Regions from separate parts of the Kitasatospora sp. NPDC056651 genome, predicted to be linked through region 2. Evidence: riboswitches for the same ligand, from Rfam matches in the RefSeq annotation. Region 2 holds a riboswitch; each other region holds the start of a gene.
What was found. Region 2 has a riboswitch for cyclic di-AMP ahead of ACFRAR_RS18575 (peptidoglycan DD-metalloendopeptidase family protein). Riboswitches for the same ligand answer to the same signal wherever they lie in the genome.
Positions count from the first base shown of each region.

Region 1: it holds a riboswitch for cyclic di-AMP, as region 2 does, so the genes downstream of both, ACFRAR_RS00695 (hypothetical protein) here and ACFRAR_RS18575 (peptidoglycan DD-metalloendopeptidase family protein) in region 2, are expected to answer to the same signal.
Region 3: it holds a riboswitch for cyclic di-AMP, as region 2 does, so the genes downstream of both, ACFRAR_RS22860 (transglycosylase family protein) here and ACFRAR_RS18575 (peptidoglycan DD-metalloendopeptidase family protein) in region 2, are expected to answer to the same signal.
Region 4: it holds a riboswitch for cyclic di-AMP, as region 2 does, so the genes downstream of both, ACFRAR_RS08485 (NlpC/P60 family protein) here and ACFRAR_RS18575 (peptidoglycan DD-metalloendopeptidase family protein) in region 2, are expected to answer to the same signal.

Region 1 is NZ_JBHTWX010000001.1:174,549-179,467, reverse strand. It holds gene ACFRAR_RS00700 (esterase/lipase family protein) at 103-1,512, shown strand; cyclic di-AMP (ydaO/yuaA leader) riboswitch at 1,898-2,043, shown strand; gene ACFRAR_RS00695 (hypothetical protein) at 2,045-2,617, shown strand; gene ACFRAR_RS00690 (hypothetical protein) at 2,717-3,502, opposite strand; gene ACFRAR_RS00685 (IclR family transcriptional regulator) at 3,677-4,474, opposite strand; gene aceB (malate synthase A) at 4,678-4,919, shown strand, end outside.
Region 2 is NZ_JBHTWX010000043.1:26,980-31,898, forward strand. It holds gene purB (adenylosuccinate lyase) at 1-226, shown strand, start outside; gene ACFRAR_RS18570 (MFS transporter) at 234-1,775, opposite strand; cyclic di-AMP (ydaO/yuaA leader) riboswitch at 2,068-2,268, shown strand; gene ACFRAR_RS18575 (peptidoglycan DD-metalloendopeptidase family protein) at 2,271-3,206, shown strand; gene ACFRAR_RS18580 (DUF2470 domain-containing protein) at 3,632-4,351, opposite strand; gene ACFRAR_RS18585 (RidA family protein) at 4,468-4,878, opposite strand; gene ACFRAR_RS18590 (IclR family transcriptional regulator) at 4,908-4,919, opposite strand, start outside.
Region 3 is NZ_JBHTWX010000060.1:32,552-37,470, reverse strand. It holds gene ACFRAR_RS22865 (sirohydrochlorin chelatase) at 1-736, shown strand, start outside; cyclic di-AMP (ydaO/yuaA leader) riboswitch at 1,226-1,396, shown strand; gene ACFRAR_RS22860 (transglycosylase family protein) at 1,383-2,678, shown strand; gene ACFRAR_RS22855 (LacI family DNA-binding transcriptional regulator) at 3,034-4,053, opposite strand; gene ACFRAR_RS22850 (glycoside hydrolase family 13 protein) at 4,079-4,919, opposite strand, start outside.
Region 4 is NZ_JBHTWX010000014.1:35,898-40,816, reverse strand. It holds gene ACFRAR_RS08495 (NYN domain-containing protein) at 1-719, shown strand, start outside; gene ACFRAR_RS08490 (NlpC/P60 family protein) at 922-1,959, shown strand; cyclic di-AMP (ydaO/yuaA leader) riboswitch at 2,297-2,450, shown strand; gene ACFRAR_RS08485 (NlpC/P60 family protein) at 2,461-3,579, shown strand; gene ACFRAR_RS08480 (NlpC/P60 family protein) at 3,811-4,857, shown strand.

The DNA of each region.
Region 1 (4,919 bases), on a different contig from region 2:
ACTCGGTCAGGTACTCGCCACGGTACGGTTCGCCACCGCCTGGCCGCCTGGATGTGCGACCGGCACATGGGCACGGCCCACCAGCGGCCCTACCGTCCGGCCATGAGACGCACCCCCACGCAACACGCCGCCCCCACGCAACACGCCGCCCCCACGCAACACGCCGCCCCCACACAACACTCGGCCCCCAGGCACCACGCCGTCCCCACCCACCCCGCCCCGACGAGGCGCACCCCCACCGCCCTCGCCGCCGTGCTCCTGCTGCTGGCCGCTGCCTTCCTCGGCGCCCCCACCGCCGCCCACGCGGCCCCCACCGCGAGTACCGGTCCCGTCGCGAGCACCGCCACCACCGCCCCCCTCACCCTGGAAGCCGCTTTCCCCGCCCCCGGCAACGGCTGGGCCAAGGTCGAGCGCTATCTCGACACCACCTCCGGCTTCCGCACCGAGCAGTTCCCGTCGGACGGCCGTGGCGACCAGGACGGCGCCCGCCGGACGTACTTCGGCACCGGCCGGCCCTCCTCTGCCCGCTTCCTGCTCTACTCGGCCGCCGGCTGGGACACCGGCAGCAAGGCCACCCCCGTCCTGTTGGTCCACGGCGCCAACGACAACGCCGACCGGGCCTGGGCGAACCCGGGGGAGAGCGGCGTCTGTGGTGCGGCGAGCTGCCCGTCCACCGGCCTCGCCCAGTACCTGGCCGGCACCGGCCACCGGGTCTTCGCGATCGGCTTCGCCCACAAGCACGGAGACAACCTGCTCCAGGCGCAGGCCGTCGGCGACGCCGTCGCGCTGATCCGGGACCGGCTCGGGGTCTCCCAGGTCGACGTGGTGGCGTGGAGCAAGGGTGAGGTGGCCGCCCGGGCGTACGTGTCCTCGGTGAAGCCCTCCTGGGGGAGGTCCTACGCGGGTGACGTGCGCCGGCTGGTCACCCTCGGCGGGCCGAACGGGGGGCTGGACTACGTGTACGCGCACGGCTGGGACTTCGACCTGGCCACCTGGCCCGCCTGCGGCGGCACCGCCAACGCGCCGTCCCCGCACCTCTCCATGACCTGCTACGGCACGTACACCGCGCAGCCCTGCCTCGGCGTCCTGCCGAGCGGCGGCTACGACTGCTACCCGGGCCAACGCCAACTGCTCGCCCGCTGGGACGGCACCTACGGAGTGGACTCCACCGCCCAGGACTGGTGGACCACCTACTACGGCGGCCATGGCTTCTACACCTCCGGCCAGGGCATCCAGGCGGCGATCGACGCGGGCTCGCTGATCGCGCCGCTCCGGCAGGCCGGCATCCCGGCCTCGGTGCGCACCTACCTGCTGGCTGGCGGGTCGGCCGACATCCCGGGCGTGCTCAACGAGAACCGCGGGCCGAGCGACGGCCTGGTGTTCACCGCGAGCGCGCTGGACACCACCGGCATCGCGACGGTCGGCGGTACCCGGCTGCTCAGCGGCCTCAACCACATGAGGCTCGCCTGGGCGCCGGAGGCGGAGAGCCAGGTCGACGCCTGGCTCGGCTGACCTGACCTGACAGGCCAGACCACACCAGGCCACGCCACACCTGATCGGCCCGGTCGGCCCGGTCGGCCTGGTCGGCGGCCTCCCCCCGGTTCCTCCCGCCATCCCGCTCCCGGAAGTCGATCAACTCGGCTGCCCCTCGGAGTCGTTGATCGACACCACTGTGACCTGCGCGACAACCGGCCCGGCCGAGTTGTCCGTTCACGGACGACCCGCCTAGCCTGCAACGGTCGTCCGCCCTCGCGGACCCCGTCGCCGGGACGCCGAGTCCCGTCCACCCGTCGGCGGGTCACCGAGCACCACAGCGGACGGGAGCGGGGGAACCAAGGTCAGCGCCCGGTCCGTACGCCCCGCGTGCGGGCCGCGGCTGGGCCTCTCTTCCGGATCTTGCCGGAACTCGTCGGATCTTGCCTGGCATCGCGGGCCCGGCAAGGTCCGGAAGAGAGGGCCCAGGGGTGAAGCCGCTCCCCGGGCGGCCGGGCAACCTCAGCCCGAACCCGACAGCTCACCTCGCAGGCGTCGACGAGGTGACCCCATGCCCAAGCCCGACAGCCCCACGCGCCGGCCCGCGTTCGTGCCCGGCCGCCGTCGCGCACCGCGCCACGCCCGCCCGTCCCACCGCGGCCGCAACGCGGCCCTCGCCGCCGCCGGGGCGTTCGCCATCAGCGGCGCCGGCCTGCTCGGGGTGCCGTCCACCACCGGTGCCCAGGCCACTGCCACCGCCGCCGTCGCGGCCGCCGCGCCGACCGTCACCCAGGACCGGCTCGTCCCCGCCGCCATGGTCGCGGGCAAGGCCGTGGCCGCCTCGCTCGCTCTGCACTCCTCGGACTGCGTCACCGCGAAGACCGTCGGCGTGGGCGTGCGCGACGCCCGGGGGAACAACCTCGACTTCCCCGGCCACGCGTCCGACGTGCGGATCTGCCCGGAGGGGTTCGACTTCACCAGCGCCGCGCGCACCCTGCCGACCGGGACGTACACCCAGTTCGGCTTCTGGCAGGACCTCGACGGCACCTGGCACGACCTGGGCTCGCAGCAGCTGGTGGTCTCCGCCGCCGGGACGTCGACGCGGACCCCGGCCGGGCCGGCCACCCCGAGCCGACTCGGCTGATCACCGACCTCCTGACAACCGACCCCTCGGTGGGCGAGGGGCGGTACCGTCCACCGGCGGGCGTTCGGCGGTGAGCGCCCACCGGCAGGACCGCACGGTTCAGGAGCCGGCGGCCGTCGCGACGACCGTGATGTCGAACGGCTGCCGGTTGTTGCTCTCGTCCGGGTCGTCCGCGCCGTGCACTTCGACCGAGCCGCCGCTCAGTGTGCCCGCCGGGAGTTCCGGGTCGAGCCGGACCGGGATGAGGGCGGTCGCGCTGCGTCCCTCCCGCAACCCGGGCTCGAACGAGCAGCGGACGACGCGGCCGTGGTCGCGGTTGCGGCCGAGCACCCGGCAGTCGGACGGGAAGTACGGGCCCTCGGGCGTGACCCCCTTGGGCAGGGTGACCACGACCGTGAACGGGGAGGCCGTGGTGCCCGGGCCGCGGTTGCCGACGAAGGCGCGGACGGTGGTGGTGCCGCCGGGGGCGGCCGCGTCCGGGTCGAACCGGACCACCTCCAGGTCGGAGTGGGACGGTCGGTCGGCGGCCGGTGCCGGCAGCGTGGTGGCCTCGGAGACCCCGGGGGTCACCAGGGCGGGAAGGGTGGTGGCCTCGGGCGTCGCGGGTGCGGGCAGGGTGGACGCCGCGGGCGCGCCCGGCGCGACGACCTCCACCGCGGGCCGGGGATCGGGGCGCCGCAGAGCCCAGGACGGGTCGGTGGCCAGCACCGTCACCGCGCACCCCGCCGCCACGGCCGCGACCAGTCCGGCGCCGCCGAAGCCCCCGCCTCTTCCGGCGGCGCGCCGCGTGCCACCGCCCCGACTGTCGCCTTCCCGGCCGTGGCTTCCCCGTACGGCGGTACCGCGTGCCGCACCGGCCCGTACGTCCCGGTCCTGCTGCTCCATCCCCGCTCACCCTGTCCTCGCGTCCCGGCCGCCCGCGCCGTCGCGGGCCGCGTCCGCACCAGGGTGGCGGAGCCGTCGCGGGAGCCGGGTGGCAACCCGCCCGTCGTCCGCCCGAACGGATGACGCGGTCGCGTCGGCGCGCCGCGTCATCCGGCAACGGCGGTTGACGTGGCGTCAGGGGGCGAGGACCTGCCCCAGCCGGGCCGCGATCTGGTGCATCACCGGCACCAGCGAGGCGGCGCCGGCCTGTTCCTCCAGGGCGCGGATGCGGGCCTCCGGGCCGGAGACGGAGAGCGCGGTCGGCGTCGGTGCGCCCGGGACGGCGAGCGCGATGCAGCGGACGCCGATCTCCTGCTCCTGGTCGTCGACCACGTAGCCGCGCTCGCGCGCCTCGGCGAGCTGGCGCATCAGCTCCTGCGGGTCGGTGACGGTGTACTCGGTGTGCGCGGGCAGCGGGTTGGGGCCGAGCACGGTGCGTGCCTCGTCCTCGGGCAGCTGGGCGAGCAGCGCCTTGCCGACGCCGGTGCAGTGCGGCTGCACCCGTCGGCCGACCTCGGTGAACATCCGCATCGAGCGGCGGGACTGCACCTGGCCGACGTACACCACCTCGCCGCCCTCCAGCACCGCCAGATTGGCGGTCTCGCCGGTGGCCTCCATCAGCTCGGCCAGGTACGGGCGGGCCCAGCTGCCGAGCAGCCGGCCCGCCGTCTCGCCGAGGCGGATCAGTCGGGGGCCGAGGGTGTAGCGGCGCGCGGTGTCCTGGCGGACATAGCCCTGCTGGACGAGGGTACGAACCAGCCGGTGGATGGTCGGCATCGGGAGGCCGGAACTGATGGAGAGCTCACTGAGCGTGGCCACGCCGCCGGAGTCGGCCAGCGCCTCCAGGAGTTGGAAGGCGCGCTCGACGGACTGCACGCCGCCGCTCGGGCGGTCGGCGCCTGTCGTCGGTGCTGAGTCGGGGGTCGCGGCCACCGGCGTTCCCTTCGCTGTCGGAGAGGAGCAGAGTCCCGGCGATCTCTTCAACAAACCGTTGAAATTCTGTATCGCGGAAACTAGTCTCCACCTTACAGAATCGAACTCGCCGGTAGGCGGGTCCGGATCGTGGAAGTTCCCCCGAGGAAGTTCCCACTGGAGCTCCCTTCGCCAGGTTCAACCGTCTTAGGAGTGTCCTGCCCATGGCTGCAGATCAGGGGCCCGTCGGCGCCTCCCCCGCCGCTCCGGCCGTCACTGTCGCCGGTCCCCGCGTCCACCGCGCGGAGGAGGTGCTCACTCCGGAGGCCCTCGCCTTCGTGGCTGGGCTCCATCGAGCCTTCGAGGACCGCCGGCAGGACCTCCTGGCCAGGCGCAAGGCCCGCCGCGCCGAGATCGCCGCGACCGGCACGCTGGACTTCCTCCCCGAGACCGCCGAGGTCCGGGC
Region 2 (4,919 bases):
CGCGCTGGCGATGCGTGCGGGCGCCCGCGAGAACGAGCTGCTGGACCGCCTGGCCGCCGACGAGCGGATTCCGCTGGACCGGGCCGCGCTGGACGCGCTGCTGGCCGACAAGCTGTCCTTCACCGGTGCCGCCGGCGCCCAGGTCGCCGAGGTGGTCCGCCGGGTGGAGGCCGTCGCGGACGCCTACCCGGCGGCCGCCAAGTACGCGCCCGCCGACATCCTCTGATGTAGCGTCAGTCGTCGGCCGAGGGCCCCGTCGCCGGACCGGTGGCGGGGCCCTCGCGCGTCACGGGGACGTGGCCAGGGTCGAGCGGCGGTGCGGTGGGGCCGCACGGCCAGTCGCAGCTCGGCTCGGCCACCGGCTGGTCCTCGGGCGCGAGCACGTTGCCCCGTACGGTCACGAGGGCGATCAGGCCGCCACCGACCAGCAGGCCCGCGCAGATCAGCATCGCGGTGTGGAAGGCGGAGTCGACCGCGGAGGGCACCCGGTAGGCGTCCCCGCTCAGCCCGGCCAGGGCCGGCAGGGCGGCCACCGCGAGCAGGCCGGCCGCGCGGGCGGCGGCGTTGTTGACCCCGCTGGCGATGCCCGCGTGCCGCACCTCGACGGCGGCCAGCACGGTCGCCGTCAGCGGCGCGACCAGCAGCGTCATCCCGCAGCCCATCACCGTGACGGCGGGCAGCACGTCCGCCCAGTAGGAGGAGTCGGGGCCGGTGCGCAGCATCAGCAGCACCCCGGCGGCGCACACCAGGGGGCCGACGGTCAGCGGGACGCGCGGGCCGATCCGCTTGCCGAGGCGCCCGGCGCGCGCCGAGAGCGCCAGCATCAGCACGGTGATCGGCACCAGCGCGAGGCCCGAGACCAGCGGCGAGAACCCGGACACGATCTGGAGCTGCACCACCAGGAGGAAGAAGACGCCGCTGAACGCCGCGTACACGCACAGGGTGACCAGGTTCACCGCGGTGAACAGCCGGGAGGAGAACAGGCCGAGCGGCAGCATCGGTTCGGGCGCCCGGCGTTCGACCGCCACGAAGGCGGCGCCGAGCAGCAGTCCGAGCACCCCGCTGACCCAGACCGTGGGGGACAGGCCCTCCCCGGCCGCGGTCAGCGCGTAGGTGACGGCGCCGAGGGCGAGGGCGGCGAGCAGGGCGCCGAGCACGTCGAAGCGGCCGGAGGCGCTCTCGTCCCGGCTCTCCGGCACCGACCGGGTGGTCACCGCGATCACGGCGGCGGCCAGCGGCAGGTTCAGCAGGAAGATCCAGCGCCAGCCGGGGCCGTCCACCAGCCACCCGCCGAGGAAGGGGCCGATCGCGGCCGAGACCCCGCCGAGGCCGGACCAGAGACCGACCGCCGCCGAGCGGTCGTCAGGGTGGAAGACGGCCTGGAGCATGGCGAGCGAGCCGGGGGTGAGCAGTGCCCCGCCGATGCCCTGGACGGCGCGGGCGGCGACCAGCACCTGGATGTTCGGCGCGGCGGCGCAGGCCGCGGACGCCACCGCGAACCAGACCACGCCGACCAGGAAGACCTTGCGCCGCCCGTAGCGGTCGCCGAGCGCGCCGCCGAGCAGGATCAGGCCCGCCAGGGTGAGCAGGTAGGAGTTCAGCGTCCACTGCAGGGACGCCAGGGTGGCGCCGAGGTCGGCGCCGATCCGGGGCAGCGCGACGTTCACCACGGTGCCGTCGAGCATCGCCATGCTGGAGCCGAGCACCGTCGCCAGTAGTACCCAGCGACCCTGCGCGGTGCCCAGGCGCAGGGTGCCGGCCTCGGAGGTGGCCACGGGCGAATCCTGCGCCGCCCGGGGCGTACGTGACAAGGGTCACCGGTGGGCGTGTCGGCCGGAAGCGGTGCGTGAGCGGCCGGGTGCGCGGTGTCCGGGATCTCGGCGCAGGGTCGTGGATCAGTGGCGGGGGGTGAGTGGGTTGTGTACGTACTGTGGGGTCGGGCCTGCGGAGGGTCACCGGGGGTGGGGGAGTCGTTGCCGTTTCAAGAGATCGACATTGCTTCACCCGAACGGATGGGTTTTAGTTCAGCGACCGCCCGGCCAGTCCGGACGGATCCGCCGGGTGGAACGCCGAGTCCTGCCGCTGCCCGGTGGTTCGAAACGAACTCTGTACGGCAGGAGCGGGGGACCCACAGGTAAGTCGCCGGACCGGAGTTCGCGCCTCATGGCGCGGGCGTCCAGGACCGGCTCGGGGTGAAGCCGCGCATGCGGCCGGGCAACTCCAGCCCGAACCCGACAGCTCACCTCGCAGGCGTCGGAGAGGAAAATTCCATGCCTGCACAGGCCCGTCGTATCGCCCTGCCCCGCGCCGCCCGCATCGGCATCGCCACCGCCGTCACCGGCGTGTCGTTCGCCCTTCCGCTGGTGACCGCGATCAGCGCCCAGGCGCACACCGCCCCGGCGGCCCCGGCCGCTTCCGCCGCCGCCGAGCGGTCCGCCGCTCCGGCCGCGCAGGAGGGCTACCGCGTCGTCAGCGGCGACACCCTGTCCAAGATCGCCGCCGTCGGGAACGTCGAGGGCGGCTGGCACGCGCTGTACGAGCAGAACCGCTCGGTGGTCGGCGCCGACCCGAACCTGATCTTCCCGGGCCAGCGGCTCGCGCTGCCGGGCCGCGCCGCCGCGCCGGCCAAGCCCGCCGTCCCCGCCAAGCCCGCCGCCCCGGCGACCAAGGCCGCCGAGCCGCAGGCCCAGGTCCAGGTGCGGACCGAGGCGGCCGAGCCGGCCGAGCAGCTCCAGACCCAGCTCCAGGTCGCCACCCCGACCCAGGTCGTGACCGCCACTCCGGTCGCCGCCGCCACCTCCGGCTTCGTCGCCCCGCTGGTCGCCCCGAAGCGGGGCACCGCCTACGGCGTGGCCGGCTCGATGTGGGCCTCCGGCCACCACACCGGCCAGGACTTCGTCGCCTCCACCGGCACCCCGCTGCGCGCGATCGCCAACGGTGTCGTGGTCAAGGCCGGCAACGGCGGCGCCTACGGCAACGAGGTCGAGATCAGGCTCGCGGACGGCCACTACGCCGAGTACGCGCACCTCTCCTCGATCGGTGTGAAGATCGGTCAGACCGTCAAGGCCGGCCAGCAGATCGGCCTCTCCGGCGCCACCGGCAACGTGACCGGCCCGCACCTGCACTTCGAGATCCGCAACGGCTCGGAGTACGGCTCGGACATCAACCCGGTCGCCTACCTGCGCGCGCACGGCGTGGCGCTCTGAGCCCGAGGGCTCCGACCCCGCGGGGTCTCAGGAACCGCCGCTGCTGCGGAGCGAATCGGTCCTCCGGGATGGTCATGTCGGGTGACCGCTCGACCGGGTGACCGCCGCACGGCGGACATGGGCGAGGGACACGCCCGGGTCGGCCCGGTCGCACGGGGAACTCCTCGTGCGGCCGGGCCGGCCGCTTGTCGTTCCCGCCCCGTTCGACCCGTCGAACGGGGCGTCAACTCCGCTGCCGCGGGCGGTGTTCACCGGCCTCGTGGCCGCCTCCGGCGCGCGATGCTGTCGGACGGTCAGCGCCCGGCCGGTCCGGCGGCCGGGCTCGGACTGTTCTTCGCGTTCTGGTCCTGGGTGGGCTTCGAGTGCGGGTGGTGCTGGAGGACGCGGTCGAGCGGTGACCGGGCGGCGCGGCGGCGGGCCGGGGCTCAGTGGCGGTGGACCGGCAGGCCGTGCTGGGCGGCGGTCAGCAGGTCGTGCATCCGGTGGCCGAAGTCCTCGGTGTCCCGGGCCGGTTCGGGGAAGACCAGGCGGACGTCGCGGTGGCCGTGCGGGTGGTCCAGGCGCAGCACCAGGCCGTGGCGGTCCAGGGCGAGCGGGCGGACGTCCGGGGCGTGGGTGAGTACGGCCGGGTCGAGCAGCCGGGTCAGGAGGTCGAGCGCGTCGGCGTGGTCGTCGGCGAAGTGGGTGAGCATGGCGGCCTCGTGCCGGGCCAGCGGGTCGGGGGCGGCGTGGGCGAGGTCGGCGGCGGTGATCGCGCCGGTGCCGTACGGGGTGGCGAGGACGGCGTGGGCGACGTCCACCCGCAGGTGTGCGCTGAGGCCGTCGTCGGCGAGGTGGGACAGGTGCAGCCGGCCGGCCAGGGTGAGGCGGGCGCGGACCCGGTCGCGGACGGCGACGGGGGAGACGTCGGTGACGTCGAGGACGACGGCGAGGCCGTCGGTGGCGCCGGCGGCGGCCGCGGTGAGGGGGTCGTCCAGGGCGCAGCGCAGCCGCAGCCGGGAGCCGTGCACGGAGACCGGGGTGTCCAGGTGGTGGTGCTCGCCGAGGGCGCGGACGGTGAGCGAGGAGGTCGTGCAGAGCAGGCTGCGGATCCGTTCGGCGGTGGTGGGCTCGGGGACCTCGGTGTCGCCGGTGGGCAGGCTCATCGGGCGGACCTCCAGTTAGTTAGGTGAGCCTAACCTAATGTCCGCGGATGGGTGTGGCAAGCAGGCGGAAGGGCCCGGACGCGGGTGGCGTCCGGGCCCTTCCGGGCGGGGGTCCGTCAGCCGATGACGGCCTGGGCGTCGATCTCCACCAGCATCGGCTCCTGCGGCAGCTCGACGAAGATGGTGGTGCGGCACGGCTTCACGCCGCCGGGCTCGATGTTCTCGTCGATGAACTCGGCGTAGACCTCGTTCATCAGCGGGAAGTCGGCGCGCTTGGTGAGGTAGACGCGGAACATCACCACGTCCCCGATGGTGGCGCCGCCGGCCTCGACGATGGCCTTGACGTTCTCCAGGGTGCGGCGGGTCTGCGCCTTCACGTCGCCGTGGTGCAGGTACTCGCCGGTGGCCGGGTCCTGCGGGCCCTGGCCGGAGACCTGGAGGATCGGGCCCTTGCGGACGCCCTGGGAGAACATCCAGGCCGGGGCGGGGGCACCGTCGGTGCGGATCTCGGTCTTGGTGGAGGACATGGGATTCCTTACTGTTTCCTGATGGTTCGTCAGTTGCGTTC
Region 3 (4,919 bases), on a different contig from region 2:
CGGCTACCTCCCGGGCAACGGCTCCGAGGCCGCCGACAGCGAGGAGCGCACGGTGGCCGAGCTGCTGGCGCTGGCCGCCGAGACCGGGATGCCGATGCCGATCCTGGTGCCCCTGGTGCCGGGCCCGCACACCTTCCTGACCGAGCTTCACGCGCTCGCCGCCGAGTACGGCGCGCCCGTCACCGACCCGCTGGGCCCGCACCCGCTGCTGGCCGAGGCCGTGCACGTCCGACTGTCCGAGGCCGGACTGGCCCGCGCCGACCGCGCCCGGCTGTTCGCCATCGCGACCGCCGCGGACGGCGTGGTGCTGACCACCGTCGGCGGCGAGGACGCGGCCGCCGCGGCCGGCATCACCGGCGTGCTGCTGGCCGCCCGACTGGCCGTGCCGGTCGTCGCCGCGGCACTCGACGTGCCCGGCTCGGTGGCCGCGGCCGTCAACCACCTCAAGGACACCGGCTCGCAGCGCCCGGCGCTGGCCCCGCTGGTGATCGGCCCGGAGGCGGACTCCGAGCTGCTCGCCACCGCCGCCGAGGAGACCGGCTGCCCGTCGGCCGCGCCGCTGGGCGCGTACCCGTCGGTCGGCCAGCTGATCGCCTCCACCTACCTGGCCGCACTGCCCGCGCCGTCCCCGGAGGACCTCGCCCGGGCCGAGGCGGCGGCCGCCGCCGGGGCCGAGGGGGTCACGGAGGGCGCTCGCGGCGCCCACGCGGCCGCCGAGGGGTACGCCGGGCAGTAAGTCGACACCGCGCGCCGGTTCGCGCGCACCGAAGGGCCTGGAGCGGTTCGCGCTCCGGGCCCTTCGTCCTGTCCCGCTCGCGGCCTCTCTCCGCCCCTCATCGCCTTTCCATTTCCGGGCATTCCGTGCGGCTCGGAAGTCGGGCGGCAACGAAGCGGAATGTCCGTTCTGGCGCTATTTGAAAGGAAATAGGCCGCATGCGCCCGGGCTCCCGGATCGCCATCGCCCCGACTCCTTCCGCGGCGCCCCACGGACCGCCTCGACGCCCCGTCACGTTGCCGCTGAAGCAGAGCCAGTTGTCGAGTTCCTCAACGGGATTGCCGGAAAACGATCATTTACGATCTTGAAAGAGCAGGCTTTTGGCGGTTTCCACTAAACCGTGACGCGTATCACAAGGTTTGCAGTTTGAACTTGAGTCTGATTAACGTGCTCTCCGTTCGTGACCACACGAACCCGGTTCATCCGCGACGCCGAGTCCTGCCGTCGGATGTCCTGGCAGCGCCAGAACGCACCACGGCAGGAGCGGGGGACCCACAGGTAAGTCGCCCCGGACCGATCCCCGGAACGGTCCAGGGCTAGGGGTGAAGCCGCGCTCACCGCGCGGCCGGGCAACTCCAGCCCGAATCCGACAGCTCACCTCGCAGGCGTGGGAGAGGACCGCGTCTTCATGCTGCCCACCAACGGCACCAGCCCGTCCAGTCGCGCCCGCCGCGTGATCGCCGCCCTCGGCGTCGCGGGCGTCGGACTCACCGTCCCGTGCCTCACCTCCGGCACCGCCTCCGCGGCCACCGTCGCCACCTGGGACAAGGTCGCCCAGTGCGAGAGCGGCGGCAACTGGAGCATCAACACCGGCAACGGTTTCTACGGCGGTCTCCAGTTCACCTCCAGCACCTGGTCCGCCTTCGGCGGCACCGCCTACGCCGCGCGCGCCGACCTGGCCACCAAGGGCCAGCAGATCGCCGTCGCCGAGAAGGTCCTCGCCTCGCAGGGCCCGGGCGCCTGGCCGGTCTGCTCCGTCAAGGCCGGTCTGACCAAGGGCGGCGCCGCCGCGTCGGTGGACACCTCGGCGGGCTCGACCGCCGGTTCGACCGCCGGTTCGGCCACCACCAAGCCCGCCCAGAGCGCGAAGCCCGCCGCTCCGGCCGTCAAGCCCGCCCCGCAGACCCCGGCACCGGCCGCCAAGCCCGCCGCGCCCGCCCAGGACGGCGCCCAGGCCGCCTCCGGCTCCGCCGCGAGCAACTGGGTCCAGAAGCGTCAGCAGCAGGCCCAGGGCGGCGACTACACCGTGGTCGAGGGCGACTGGCTGTCCTCGATCGCCGACCAGCACAACGTGCAGGGCGGCTGGCAGCGGCTGTACGACCTCAACCGCGGCACCCTGACCGAGGGCCCGGACACCATCTACCCCGGCCAGCACCTGTCCACCGACGGAAAGCCCGCGAACGGCGGTGCCGTGAACGCCCAGCCGACCGCGCGGCCCCAGGCCCCCGCCACCAAGCCGGCCGCCAAGCCCGCCCCGCAGACCCCGTCTCCGGCACCGGCGCAGCCCCAGGCCAAGCCCCAGACCCAGGCTCCGGCCGCCACCGGCAGCATGGCCGCCGCGGTCGCCTTCGCCGAGTCGAAGGTCGGTCAGGCGTACGTGTACGGCGGCACCGGCAACGGCGGCTGGGACTGCTCCGGCCTGACCCAGGCCGCGCTGCGCGCCGCGGGAATCTCGGTGCCGCGCGTCGCCGCCGACCAGGCCGCCGCCAGCACCCACGTCTCGCTGGACAGCCTCCAGCCGGGCGACCTGCTGTTCTGGTCCAACAACGGCAAGGACTCCGGCGTCTACCACGTCGCGATCTACGTCGGCAACGGCAAGTACGTCGAGGCCGCCAACCCGAGCTCGGGCGTCCGCGAGCAGAGCATCACCAACTGGGCCCCGCACTTCGCCGGCCGGGTCTGAGGACGGCGAACGGCCGACGGGCGCGCGGTGACGGCCGACGAGGAACAGATGACGGATAACAGATAACAGATTTCAACATCTGTCACCTGTCATCTGTTCTCCGTCAGCCGTCAGCCACCGCCCGAACGCTGACCACCCGCCACCCCCGGGGAGAGTCTGGTCGCTCTCCCCGGGGGTTCCGTCGTTCCCCCTGCACGTCCCCGCGCCCAGCCACCCGGCGGTTCCGTCCGACCACCCAGGAGGGCTGAGCGACCCGCCGCCCACGGCGGCCGGCCCCAGGCACGCCGACGGGCCCCGGAGAGCAACCGCCCTCCGGGGCCCGTCCGTCCGACGCGGCGGCCGCGACGGCCGGCGCTCAGCGCGCGCAGGCCCCGGTGGACCCGCGCATCACCAGCTCCGGCTGGAACATGAACTCACTGCGCTGGGCGGCGTTCCCGCCGACCTCCTCCAGCAGCGCGTCCACCGCCGCCGTGGCCATCGACTCGACCGGCTGCCGGATCGTGGTCAACGGCGGCTCGGTGAAGGCGATCAGCGGCGAGTCGTCGAAGCCGACCACCGACACGTCCTGCGGCACCGACAGCCCGCGCTGCCGCACCGCCCGGATCGCCCCGAGCGCCATCATGTCGCTTCCGCAGACGATCGCGGTACAGCCCTTGTCGAGCAGCGCACCGGCCGCCGCGTGCCCGCCCTCCACGCTGAACAGCGTGTGGTGGACGAGGTTCTCGGCGTCCTCCCGGCCGTGCCCGAGCACCTCGCGCATCGCCGCCGTGAAGCCCTCGATCTTGCGCAGCACCGGCACGTACCGGCGCTGGCCGACGGCCAGCCCGATCCGCACGTGCCCGAGTTCGGCCAGGTGCTGGACGGCCATCCACATCGCGGCCCGGTCGTCCGGCGAGATGAACGGCGCGTCGATCTTCTCGCTGTAGCCGTTGATCAGCACGAACGGTACCCCGCGCCCGGCCAGCCGGGCGTAGCGGTCGTGGTCGGCGGTGGTGTCCGCGTGCAGCCCGGAGACGAAGACGATGCCCGCCACGCCCCGGTCCACCAGCATCTCCACCAGTTCGTCCTCGGTGGAGCCGCCCGGTGTCTGGGTGCACAGCACCGGGGTGTAGCCGTGTCGGCTGAGCACCTGTTCGATCACCTGCGCCAGCGCGGGGAAGATCGGGTTGCTCAGCTCCGGCGTGATCAGGCCGATCAGCCCCGCGCTGCGCTGGCGCAGCCGGGTCGGCCGCTCGTAGCCGAGCACGTCGAGGGCCGCCAGCACGGTCTGCCGGGTGGCGGCGGAAACGTTCGCCTTGCCGTTGAGTACGCGGGAGACGGTGGCTTCGCTGACCCCCGCCTGTGCCGCGATGTCTGAGAGTCGCGCCGTAGTCACGGTCCCAGAGCCTATTCCAACCACGTCAGACCGCCCACCAGCCGGTGCTGTCCGGAGCGAGCACCGTCTCGCCGCCGTCCACCACGAGGTCGGTCGAGGCCAGCAGCAGCGTGCCCGGGGCCGCGATCCGCACCGGCTCCGCGGAGGTGTTCACGGTGCACACGAAGGAGCCGCGGCGGAACACCAGGGTGCCCTCGGCACTGTCCAGCCACTCGACTTCGGTGCCGGCGCCGAGATCGGGCTGCGCCCGGCGGACGGCCAGTGCGCTGCGGTAGAGCTCCAGGGTGGAGTTCGGGTCGTCGGTCTGCGCCTCGACGCTCAGTTCGGCCCACTCGGCCGGCTGCGGCAGCCAGGACGGCCCGCCGGCCACCGGTCCGAAGCCGTACGGGGCCTCGGTGCCGGACCACGGGATCGGGACGCGGCAGCCGTCGCGGTAGCCGTCCTGTCCGGCCTGCCGGAAGAAGGACGGGTCCTGGCGGACCTCGTCGGGCAGGTCGGTGACGTCCGGCAGGCCGAGCTCCTCGCCCTGGTAGACGTAGGCCGAGCCGGGCAGCGCGAGCATGAGCAGGGTGGCGGCGCGGGCCCTGCGCAGGCCCAGCGGGCGGTCACCGGGCGTGCGGATCTGGGTGCCGAGGCCGGGCTCGTTGGCGAACCGGGTGGCGTGCCGGGTGACGTCGTGGTTGGACAGCACCCAGGTGGTGGGGGCGTCGACCGGGCGCATCGAGTCGAGCGAGAGGTCGATCACCTCGCGCAGCGCGGCGGCGTTCCAATCGGTGCCCAGGTACTGGAAGTTGAAGGCCTGGTGCAGCTCGTCGGGGCGGACGTAGTTGGCGGTGCGCTGGACGGTCGGGGTCCAGGCCTCGGCG
Region 4 (4,919 bases), on a different contig from region 2:
AGGCCGTGAAGGCGCAGGCCGCGGCCGAGCGCGGCGCGGCCGAGACCGAGGCGCGCAGGCTCCGGCACCGGGTCTCCGAGCTGGAGAACGCGGCCGAACAGGGCCGCCGGTCGGCCCGGGAGGGGCGCAGCGTCGAGGACATGCGGCTGCGGCTGCTGCTGGACACCGTGCTGCAGTCGGCCCAGGGGCTCCAGCGGGAGCTGGCGCTGCCGGTCTCCCAGATCCGTCCGGCGGACCTGGTGGAGGCCGTGGTGCCGGGGGCGGCCTCGCCGCACGACGTGGCCCGGCGCGGGCTGGCCGAGGACGATCCGGCGCTGCTGGACCAGCTGCTGGCGATCCCCCAGGTGCACCTGGTGGTGGACGGCTACAACGTGACCAAGACCGGCTATCCGACGCTGCCGCTGGAGCAGCAGCGGATCCGGCTGCTGGGCGGGCTGGCGATGCTGGCCCAGCGCACCCAGGCGGAGGTCACCTGTGTGTTCGACGGGCAGGACCTGGACGTTCCGGTGATCATGGCGCCGCCGCGCGGGGTCCGGGTGCGGTTCAGCCGGACCGGGGAGACGGCCGACGAGCTGATCCGCCGTCTGGTCCGGGCCGAGCCGCAGGGGCGTCCGGTGGTGGTGGTGTCCACCGACCGGGAGGTGGCGGAGGGCGTGCGGAAGGCGGGCGCGCGCCCGGTGGCCTCGGTGCTCCTGCTGAACCGGCTGGCCCGGCCCTGAGTCCGGATCAGGGCGTGATGATGCCTGGTCGGACGTGGTCCCGGGGGGTCGGCGCGGGTTCCGTGAAGTCAGTGTGGTGACCGGAATTCACGCCTTCGGGGGAGTGGCAGAACGGATAGAACTTCACTAGGGTCAGGTGTCAAACCTATTTTCCGGAATCTCATCCCATCAGGTGAGTCCGATGGAAGAAGGAGCCGGTCACTTGGCCTCCCACCGCCGTCCCAAGCAGCCGAGCCGCGCACGGATCTCCGTGCTCACCGCGGCCGCTGCGACCGCGGTCGCCCTCTCCGCCCAGGTGGCCGCGCACGCCGCGCCGCAGCCGAACACGTCGGACGTCAAGGCGCAGATCGACCAGCTCCAGCAGGAGCAGGAGCAGTCGGCGGAGAAGTACAACGGCGCCAAGGAGCGGGCCGACCAGCTGCGCAAGCAGGCCGACCAGCTGCAGGACCAGGTGGCCCGCGGCCAGGAGGAGATGACCCAGCTCCAGGGCGGCCTCGCCGAGGTGGCGGGCGAGCAGTACCGCACCGGCGGCATCGACGCGTCCGTCCAGCTGATGCTCTCCTCCGACCCCTCCGGCTACCTGGAGAAGGCCTCCACCATCCAGCAGGCCAGCAGCAGTCAGGCCGAGGCGCTCAAGAACCTGCTGGAGCAGCAGCGCCGGCTGGACCAGGAGAAGACCGAGGCGGCCGCGGTGCTCTCCTCGCTCGAGACCACCACCAAGGACCTGAACCAGGCCAAGACGGACGTCAACGCCAAGCTGAAGGCCGCCCAGGACCTGCTGAACTCGCTCAGCGCCGCCGACCGCGCCGCGCTGAAGGCCCAGCAGACGCAGGACGACCGCGCCTCGCGCGGCAGCGACCGGGTGGACCTCGGCAGCCTGCCGGCGGCCAGCGGCTACGCGGCCACCGCGGTGTCCAAGGCGATGGGCAAGCAGGGCTCGCCGTACGTGTGGGGCGCCACCGGGTCGACCACCTTCGACTGCTCGGGCCTGATGGTCTGGGCGTACGGGCAGGCGGGCGTCTCGCTGCCGCGCACCTCGCAGGAGCAGGGCCACTACGGGACCCGGGTGCCGTCGCTGGACCAGGCCCAGCCGGGCGACCTGGTGGTCTACGGCCCCGACATGCACCACGTCGGGATGTACATCGGCAACGGCATGGTGGTCCACGCGCCGCACACCGGTGACGTGGTGAAGGTGATGAAGGCCGACGCGATGCAGATCAACACCATCCGCCGGGTCTGACGGCCCGACATGCCCGAGGGGCCTTCGCGGCCCTGTGATCAGCGCCACCTCCGCTCGGGGGTGGCGTTGGGGTTTCCCGCCCCTTTCGCGACCACATGCTGAGAACCGATCAGCCTTGTGTGTATCAGTGGTCACCATCGGTCATTTTCACAAAAGAACTTGGGTAATCTTCTGTCTTTTTTCTGACAAGGATTTGAACGGATCACGGTTCAGTTACTAGGGTCATGATTCGAACCACCGCACTGTCGATCGCCCAGCCTGGGTGGCGGCGGTGGTTCCCGCCGAGTTCGCGAGGCAGCGGGGCAGGTCGAAGCGCCTGCCCGACAGGGGAGCCCAGTAGTCGGGGGCGCTGCGGAGCGGAGCCGGGGAACCATGTTCCTCCGGGGTGAATCGGCGCCAGGTCGGCCGCGGGAGCGGCCGTGAGGCGTCGTAGGGCATGCTTCCGGCCCGAACCCGTCAGCTCACCCGGTAGGCGGCCGCAGGAAGAAGGAGTCCGCCTTCGTGGCGTCCCATCGTCGTCCCAAGCCCGCCGGCCGCACCCGCGTCTCGATCATGACCGGCCTCGCCGCCGCAGCCGTCGCCCTCTCCGCGCAGTCCGGCGCCCACGCCGACCCGCAGCCGACCAAGGAACAGGTCAAGGAGCAGGTCGACCAGTACAACGAGCAGGCCGAGGTCGCGACCGAGAAGTACAACGCCTCGCTGGAGAAGCAGCAGGAGCTGGAGAAGCAGGTCTCCGGCCTCCAGGACCAGGTGGCCCGTCAGCAGGCCCAGGTGACCGAGCTCCAGGGCGGGCTCGCCGAGATCGCCGGCGAGCAGTACCGCAACGGTGGCATCTCGCCGACCGTCCAGCTGATGTTCTCCTCCAGCCCGGACACCTTCCTGAACCAGGCCGGGGCGCTGAACCAGGCCGGGGACAGCCAGAAGAACCAGCTGAAGCAGCTCCAGGAGCAGCAGCGCAAGCTCGACCAGGACCGCACCGAGGCCCAGGGCAAGCTCGCCGAGCTGGACTCCACCACCCAGCAGCTGAAGTCCTCCAAGGAGGAGGTCCAGGGCAAGCTGAAGGCGGCCCAGGACCTGTTCAACACGCTGTCCGAGCAGGACCGCCAGGCGATCCAGCAGGCCGAGCAGAAGGCCGCCGCCGACGCCAAGGCCAAGGCCGACGCCGCCCAGGCCCAGCAGGGCGGTGCCGACCGCGCCTCGCGCGACAACGGCCGCAGCGACCTCTCGGCCCCCTCGACCACCGCTCCGGTGAAGGTGGCCGCCGGCAGCTCGCGCGGTGCCGCCGCCCTCTCGTACGCGGCCTCCAAGATCGGCAGCCCGTACGTCTGGGGCGCCACCGGGCCGGGCTCCTTCGACTGCTCCGGCCTGATGGTCTGGGCGTACAACCAGGCGGGCGTGTCGCTGCCGCGCACCTCGCAGGCGCAGGCCGGGGCCGGCACCCGGATCGGCACGGACCTCTCCAAGGCCCAGCCCGGCGACCTGCTGATCTTCTACAGCGACGCCCACCACGTCGGCATCTACGCCGGCAACGGCCAGGTGCTGCACGCCCCCAAGCCGGGTGCGTCGGTGCGCTACGAGGCGGTCTCCAACATGCCGCTGGCCTCCATCGTGCGGGTCTGATCCCCGCTCGGACGCTTCCAGGTCCGGTCTTCCCCCAGGGGGAGGCCGGGCCTGCGGCTTTTCCGGGGTGGTCGATCTGATGTCCGATTAGTGGTCGAATATTCGGGTTGGTAGGGGTTTGGACTCGCCTGCCCGGACTCGCTAACGTCTGCCACCGGACTTCCGCTCGAAGGCCGCCCGCAGTGGTGCGGCGGCGGGGGCCCGCGCCGCAGGATTGGAGCCGCTGCCGCCATGCCCGTGCACCGTCGTTCCCCACTGCTCGCCCGGGCGCTGGTGCTGACCGCGGCCGCCGCCACCGCGCTGGGCGTGGCCGCCGGGGGCAGCGCCCAGGCCGCCCCCGGCAATCCGGACCCGGCCGACCGCCAGGACGTCAAGACACAGGTGGAGCAGCTGTACGACGAGGCCGAGCAGGCGTCCGAGAAGTACAACGCCGCGCAGGAGGCGCAGCGGCGCCTCCAGGGCGAGACCACCATCCTCCAGGGGGAGATCGCCCTCGCCCAGGACCAGCTCAACCAGCTGCGCGGCGACCTGGCGACGGTCGCCGGGGCCGAGTACCGCGGCGGCGGGATGACCCAGACCGCCCAGCTGATCCTCTCGCCCGACCCGGAGGGCTACCTGGCCCGGGCCCGCACCATGGGCCAGGCCGCCACGCGCCAGCAGGAGACCCTGCACGAGCTGCTCACCCGCCAGCGCCGGCTCGACCAGCGCCGCACCGAGGCGGCCGACAAGCTCGCCGAGCTGGACGAGACCCGCCGCTCGCTCGCCGACAGCAAGCAGCAGATCCAGCAGCGGCTGGCCACGGCGCAGAAGCTGCTCAACGGCCTGGGCTCCGGCGAACGGTCCCGGCTGGCGGCCCAGGACGCCCGGGACGCCGAGCGGCGCGCCACCCGGGGCACCGACCGGCTGGACCTCGGCTCCGCGCCGCCCGCCTCCGAGCGCGGGGCGGCCGCGCTGGCCGCCGCGGTGCGGATGATCGGCTCGCCGTACGTCTACGGGGCCACCGGCCCGAACGCGTTCGACTGCTCCGGTCTGATGTACTACAGCTGGCGGCAGGCCGGAGTGACCCTGCCGCGCACCTCGCAGGCCCAGGCGTACGCCGGGCAGCGGATCAGCCTGTCCGAAGCGCGACCGGGAGACCTGGTGATCTTCTACCGGGACATGCACCACGTCGGCATGTACGCCGGCGGCGGTGTGATCGTGCACGCGCCCCGCCCGGGTGCCAAGGTCCGCTACGAGAGCGTCACCGCGATGCCGGTCTCCGGGGTGGTCCGGCTCTGAACGCCTCGCCGTCGGGCTCCCCCCGGATACCCGGTCCCCGTCGCCCGCTGTCCCGGCGCGGC